Regions from separate parts of the Calditerricola yamamurae genome, predicted to be linked through region 2. Evidence: riboswitches for the same ligand, from Rfam matches in the RefSeq annotation. Region 2 holds a riboswitch; each other region holds the start of a gene.
The links. Region 2 has a riboswitch for S-adenosylmethionine ahead of ACYQ0Z_RS02185 (phosphoadenylyl-sulfate reductase). Riboswitches for the same ligand answer to the same signal wherever they lie in the genome.

Region 1 (2,256 bases), on a different contig from region 2:
GATGCGTTCCCACCGGCTCGGCTTCCCGGCCGCTTGGGGGTGCCCCTGCACGTTCCCCTTCCGCCAGCACCTTGGCCCGACCGCGGCCCACCTCCTCCGCCGCCCGCTCGAGGGCCTGGGCCAGGTCGGCAATCAGGTCATCCGCGTGCTCGATGCCGACGGACAGGCGCAGCAGCCTGTCGTCGACCCCGACGGCGCGGCGGATCGCCTCGGGGATCTCGGCATGGGTCTGCATCGCCGGATAGGTGATGAGGCTCTCCACGCCACCCAGGCTTTCGGCGAAGGTGATGAGCCGCACATGGCGCAGCACCGGCTCCACCAGGGCCGGGTCGACGACCCGGAACGACAGGAGCGCCCCCGGCCCCTTCGCCTGACGGAAATGGACCTCGCGTCCGGGATGGCCGGGCAGATCGGGGAAATACACCGCCTCCACGAGCGGATGGTCAGCCAGGAAACGGGCGATGCGCGACGCGTTTTCCTGCTGGCGGTCGAGGCGCACGGCCAGGGTTTTCATCCCGCGCATGAGCAGCCAGGAATCCTGCGGGCCGAGCACCGCGCCGATGGCGTTGTGCAGGAACGCCACGCGCTCGGTCAGCTCCTCGCCCCTGGTCACGATCAGGCCGGCGAGGACGTCGTTGTGTCCGCCGAGGTACTTCGTCGCACTGTGGACGACGATGTCGGCGCCCAGTGCAAGGGGCCGCTGCAGGTACGGGCTCATCAGCGTGTTATCGACGATGAGGAGCAGGCCGTGGTCCCTGGCCACCTTCGCCAGGGCGGCGATGTCGGCCACCTGCAGGAGGGGGTTGGTCGGCGTTTCGATGAAAAGGGCTTTGGTGTTCGGCCGCAGGGCCCGGCGCACCGCGTCGACGGACGAGGCGTCGACGTAGGTGGCCGTCACCCCCGCCCGGGCCAGCACCTGTTCAAACAGCCGGTATGTGCCGCCATAGAGGTCGTGGGACAGCACGACGTGGTCGCCGCGGGAAAAGAGGGCCGCCACCGTCTGGATCGCCGCCATGCCCGACGCGCAGGCGAACCCGCCGTCGCCGCCTTCCAGCGCGGCGATGGCCTCCTCCAGCACCTTCCGCGTCGGATTGGCCAGGCGGGAGTAGTCAAAGCCGGTGCTCTGCCCCAGCGCCGGGTGGCCGTACGTGGCCGCGTAGTAGACCGGGTAGCTCACAGCACCGGTAACGATGTCCTTCCGGTTGCCAATTTGGGCCAAACAGGATTCGACGCGCACCGCCTCTTCCTCCTTTACGTGTCCCTACAGTTTGCTTGCCAACAACGAAAAAGGCCTTTCATCTCTGCAGATGAAAGGCCGGAATTGTCGTTCCGCTCTCATCTCCCAGAGATGAACCATCTCTGCAGGAATTGGCACCACACCGACCGTGCGTCGGTAGGTTGCCGGGCTTCATCGGGCCAGTCCCTCCGCCACTCTTGATAAGAGCTGGATCATGGTGCTATGCGGTTGTTCTACGTGTGATTTGCTTTAACTATACGAGATCATCTAATCCTCTGTCAACAATTCGTTTGCAGCGTGCGTGTCAACTTTCAGTAGGTGCCCCGACACAAAAATTTGAGTGATCGGTTTACACCCTTCTTGGAATCGCCCGCACAAGCTCACGAAGCACATACTTTACCCAAGGCGCACCGGATCCAGGCCCGTTAAGGGCCGGAATCCTTGCGCGCAGCCATCCCTCTATGTCTGCTCTCCAACTCTTTTCCCTTTCCTCCGCCGCTCCTTTGCCAAACACATGGCTCATTCTTTCCGGTTGGGCTGTCCACTTGGTTTTCACCACTTCAGCCAGTTCCCCATTTGCCCGCGACGCCAAAAGCCGCGCCAACCGGCCGGCCCCCTCGACGCTCCAACGCGCTCCATGACGCTTCATCCGCCGTGCAATGTGATGAAACACTTGTCCCTCAATCGCCCCTAATCGCACGGGCTCTCCCAACTCCCGAATGCCTTCCCAGTTGGTCCGCAGATAGCGCCGCAACTGAACCACACGCTGCCGCTGTGCCCCGCGGCTGCGATGTTCGGCTGCTTTCAGAGCCTGCTCAACCCCTTCCCAATCGGACGTTGCCAGCGCAGCACAAACCTCCCGATACGCCTTCTCGTCATGTCGAAGACTCTCCACCAGGTTCCGACGAAGGTGAAACGGATCGAGCCGGTATTGCGCTCCCGGAAAATACGCACACCCTTCTTTTACAAACGCCGCTCCATCACCCCCCACATACCATCGCTCCACTGCGCCGAAATCC
Region 2 (2,256 bases):
GTGGGGCTGATCCGGCTGGCGTCCACATTGAACACGGGACGCGACGTGAACGGCAACCGCCTCGAGTCGCCCCCGGAGTTTTTTATCGGGGCGGCAGCCAATCCCGGAGCGGAAGACTTGGCGCGGGAAGTGCGGCGGCTCGAGGAGAAAGTGGCCGCCGGGGCGGCGTTTGTCCAGACCCAGCCGATTTATGATGTCGAGACGGCCGAGCGATTTTTGGACGCGACGCAGCACTTGGACGTACCCATTCTGTTTGGGCTCATGCCGCTGAAAAGTTACAAGATGGCCTGTTATCTGAACGAGAACGTGCCTGGCATCACCATACGCGAAGAGGTGTTGCGGCGGGTAGAGCGCGGCGGACGGGAAGAGGGGGTGGCCGTGGCGCGCGAGCTGTTTGAGGCGTTGCGCGGTTTTGCCCACGGTGTGCACCTGTTCCCCCTCGGCGATGTGACGATGGTGCACGAGATCCTCGGCGTGCCCGTTCCGGCGCCACGGCGCATTGTCGGGATAAACCGATAGGCGTACTGAGAAATTCGGTCTTGACAGGCCGAAAACAAGGCGCTAAGATGAAATCAAAATTATTCAATCCCATCTGAATACACGGTTTTCACCAAATCACCAATCTTTTCTGTAACGTTTTACAACCGTATACGGATGGAAACGGCTCTTATCCAGAGAGGCGGAGGGACTGGCCCGATGAAGCCCGGCAACCGGCCAGCCGTTTGTCGGCGGGCACGGTGCCAATTCCTGCAGAGGGATCCCCTCTGAGAGATGAGAGCTTCGTAGGCGAAGCCTCCTCTTTCAGAGAGGAGGCGTTTTTTGTGTCGCTCTTCTAGACGGGCGCCACGTTTTCGGCCGTTGTCTGAGCCTTGCGGCGGTGCACAGGCGGACACCTGGTGCAATAAGGTAAAAGGGCAAGGGCGCCATCTAGAGGGAGCGCGCAGTCGGGAAACCACGGAGACAGGAGGCGTAGGTAGGGTGGAAGCGGTGCGCATCGAGTGGACGCCGGAAGGAATCGCCAAGCTAGCGGATTGGTGGGAGGAAAAGACGCCCCAGGAGCTTCTGGCCCTGGCGGTGGAACGTTTTGGCACAAAGGTGGCGCTGGCCTGTAGTTTCGGTGCCGAGGATGTGGTCCTCGTCGACATGCTGGTGAAGATCAATCCGGAAGTGCCGATTTTCTACCTGGACACCGACAAGCATTTCTGCGAGACCTATGAAACCCGCGACCGCCTGTCTGCCCGGTACGGCATCTCGTTTGTGCAGGTGAAGCCGGCGCTGACCTTGGAGGAGCAGGCGGCGCGCTACGGGGAGCGGTTGTGGGAGCGTGATCCCAATTTGTGCTGCAATCTGCGGAAAGTGGCACCGCTCGCCGGGTTTCTGCGGGAGTTTGACGCGTGGATTACCGGCATTCGCCGCGAGCAGGCGCCGACACGGGCCAATGCGCGCAAGGTGGAATGGGACGCCAAGTTCGGGGTGGTGAAGTTCAATCCCCTGGCAGACTGGACGTTCAAGGACGTGTGGCGGTACATTCACGAAAACAACGTGCCATATAACCCGCTGCATGACCGTGGGTACCCCAGCATCGGGTGCGAATGTTGTACGCGGCCGGTAAAGCCGGGCGAGGATTTCCGCGCCGGACGGTGGGCCGGTTTCAACAAGACGGAGTGCGGCCTGCACACGACGTAGGTTGACGACGGGGAGGGTGTACCGTGCAGAAGCTGATTGTGTTGGCGTTGATTGGACTGCTGGCGCAGCTGGTGGACGGGGCGTTGGGCATGGCGTATGGCGTCACGTCAACATCGCTGCTCCTCTTGTTTGGCTTGAGTCCGGCTGCCGCCTCCGCTTCGGTGCATCTGGCCGAGGTGGTCACAACGGCGGCTTCTGGTCTGTCCCATTGGCGGTTTGGCAACATCGACCGTCACGTGGTCCGCACGCTTGTTCTCCCCGGTTCCATTGGCGCGTTTGGTGGGGCCTATTTTTTGGCCAGCGTGTCCGGTGAGACGATCAAGCCGTTTGTTTCGGCCTTTCTGTTGGCGCTGGGTGCGTACATTCTGCTCCGCTTTCTTGTGGCCCGGCCGGGGTTCCGACCGAAACGCGGTCGCGTGCCGCGGCGGTTCCTCGCTCCCTTGGGGCTGTTTGCCGGCTTTGCCGATGCGGTGGGGGGCGGCGGTTGGGGGCCGATCACCACACCAGCGCTGATGATGCGTCGCGACCTGGAACCGCGTCGGGTGATCGGCTCCGTTGATACCAGCGAGT
Region 3 (2,256 bases), on a different contig from region 2:
CCGAATCCGCCGACGAACCGTCTCCGGCAGCTGGCGCAAAAAGCGCTCCAGTGTTTTCATGCGGTCATCCGGCAAGATGGCCAAAAGGCACCGTTTTGGCCACACGCATGTGACCGTAACCATCATGTCACGGCCACGATAGCTGTGTTCATCAATGCTAAGCACGAAGGCATCGACATCCCGGAGGGCTTCCTCGAGATTTACCTGCTGGTCTACGTACCGAAGGAGCAGACGGCGCAAGGTGCTGCTGCTTGTTCCGCTTTCCTGGGCGGCACGACGGAAACTGCCCGCTTTCAGGCGCTGGAGCAAAAGGGCTTCGGCCCGTTCGGTCCTGCGTGCCCAGGGGCGAATACCAGGAAAGCGTTCGGTGAACACTTTTCGACAGGCCGTGCACTGGAAGCGCCGGGGACGTACCCAGAGGTAAACCGGTTTCTCGTTGCACCAGGTGTGCAGCTTCCGTTTCCATTCGCGCGCACGATCGTAGACGCGGCGTGTCAGCTGTCCACAATCCGGACACCGCGCTTCCTTACGCGGCCGACCGGCGTAGATGTGAATACCATCGGATTGATGCACGATACGGTAAACAATCCACGATTGTAAGCCGAACATTTCTGCGGTAAGCTTGTTCATAGGCGGTCGCGAGCCTCCTTCGGGATGTGATGTGCCTAACTATCCCTTGGCTCGTCGACCGCCTTTTCCTCTTAGATCCCACACTTTTTAGCGTAGAGCCTTTCCTCTCTTGACAAGAGGCCGATCCTTTAGTACTTTTTGAATCAATCGAATACGCAAGCAGGAAAGCCCGGATCTCATCCAGAGCAGGCGGAGGGACTGGCCCGATGAAGCCCGGCAACCGGCGCGCCCGCTATGGCGTGCACGGTGCTAACTCCTGCGGAAGACGGGACAACCCGTTTTCCGAGAGATGAGAGCCGCGGAACGTCAACGCGTTGCGCGCCTCTCTCGGATACGGGAGAGGCGTTTTCGTTTTTCATCATCGTCGCGAAGCGGGGTAAGGACCATGACGAACGAGTGGGTTGTGGCCATCTATCAGGTGCCGGATGACGGCGACCTGTCCCGAAAGGCCGAGTCGATCGCCATGGGGCTCACGGTGGGTACCTGGACGGACCTTCCCGCCGCCCGTCGCGCGGAACTGGAGCCATACAAGGGCGTGGTAATGGACATCCGCCGCGGTCAGGTGGCCGCCGACGGCTCGCGGGTGGCCCATCTGGCGATCGGCTACCCGGTGCGGAACCTGCGCGCGGACATCCCGTCGTTGCTCACGACGGTGTTCGGCAAGCTGTCGATGGACGGGCGCATTCGCCTTGTCGACCTCAAATTGCCCGATACCTTCGTGCGTGCCTTTCCCGGCCCGCGGCTGGGGATCAAGGGCGTGCGTCAGCGGCTTGGGGTATGGGACCGGCCGCTCCTCATGAGCATCTTCAAATCGTGCATCGGCCTGCCCCTCGCCGAACTGCATGCGCAGTTTGTCGCCCAGGTGGAGGGCGGCGTCGACCTGGTGAAGGACGATGAGATCTTCTTTGTCGACGACCGGGCGCCCTTTTTCGAGCGCATCGCGCTCTTTCGCGAAGTGCTTGACGCCCATGAGGCGAAGACCGGCCGCCGCGTGCTATACGCCGTCAACCTGACCGGCCCGGTTGACGAGATGGTGGACCGGGCGCGGGAGGCCGTGCGGCAGGGGGCCACAGCCCTGTTGCTGAACGTGTTGCCGTACGGGTACGACATCCTGCAGCGCTTGCGCGAGGACCCGGAGATCACCGTTCCGATTCTCGCCCATCCGGCCTTGTCCGGGGCCCTGTACGCCTCACCGCACCATGGTATCGCGGCGCCGATTGTGCTGGGCATGCTCATGCGCCTGGCCGGGGCGGACCTGGTGCTGTTCCCGGCGCCCTACGGCACCGTTTCCCTCGCCGCGGCGGAAGCCTTTGCCCTGCGCGACCGTCTCGTCGAGCCCTTCGCCGGCCTGGCCCCGGCGTTCCCGGTGCCGTCGGCGGGCATTCACCCGGGCATGGTGCCGCGCCTGCTGGCCGACTTCGGCCTTGACCACGTGGTCAACGCCGGCGGTGGCATCCACGGCCATCCCGACGGGCCGCGCGGCGGTGGCGAGGCCTTTACGGCGGCCATCGAGGCGGCGGTGTCTGGAGTGTCGCTGGAAGAGCGGGCCAAGACGTGCCCGGCGCTGGACAAGGCGCTGGCCAAATGGGGGGTGCTGGTATGATGCTGCCGCCTTTGGAGGGCCGC

Region 1: another riboswitch for S-adenosylmethionine. It lies ahead of ACYQ0Z_RS07325 (aminotransferase class I/II-fold pyridoxal phosphate-dependent enzyme); the one in region 2 lies ahead of ACYQ0Z_RS02185 (phosphoadenylyl-sulfate reductase).
Region 3: another riboswitch for S-adenosylmethionine. It lies ahead of ACYQ0Z_RS10585 (2,3-diketo-5-methylthiopentyl-1-phosphate enolase); the one in region 2 lies ahead of ACYQ0Z_RS02185 (phosphoadenylyl-sulfate reductase).

Annotation. Positions count from the first base shown of each region.
Region 1 covers NZ_BAAIFH010000006.1:199,332-201,587, reverse strand. The annotation lists gene ACYQ0Z_RS07325 (aminotransferase class I/II-fold pyridoxal phosphate-dependent enzyme) at 1-1,237, opposite strand, end outside; SAM riboswitch class I at 1,333-1,444, opposite strand; gene ACYQ0Z_RS07320 (ISLre2 family transposase) at 1,587-2,256, opposite strand, start outside.
Region 2 covers NZ_BAAIFH010000004.1:165,097-167,352, reverse strand. The annotation lists gene ACYQ0Z_RS02190 (methylenetetrahydrofolate reductase) at 1-519, shown strand, start outside; SAM riboswitch class I at 665-778, shown strand; gene ACYQ0Z_RS02185 (phosphoadenylyl-sulfate reductase) at 994-1,686, shown strand; gene ACYQ0Z_RS02180 (sulfite exporter TauE/SafE family protein) at 1,710-2,256, shown strand, end outside.
Region 3 covers NZ_BAAIFH010000006.1:853,625-855,880, reverse strand. The annotation lists gene ACYQ0Z_RS10590 (ISL3 family transposase) at 1-630, opposite strand, end outside; SAM riboswitch class I at 804-926, shown strand; gene ACYQ0Z_RS10585 (2,3-diketo-5-methylthiopentyl-1-phosphate enolase) at 1,016-2,233, shown strand; gene ACYQ0Z_RS10580 (2-hydroxy-3-keto-5-methylthiopentenyl-1-phosphate phosphatase) at 2,233-2,256, shown strand, end outside.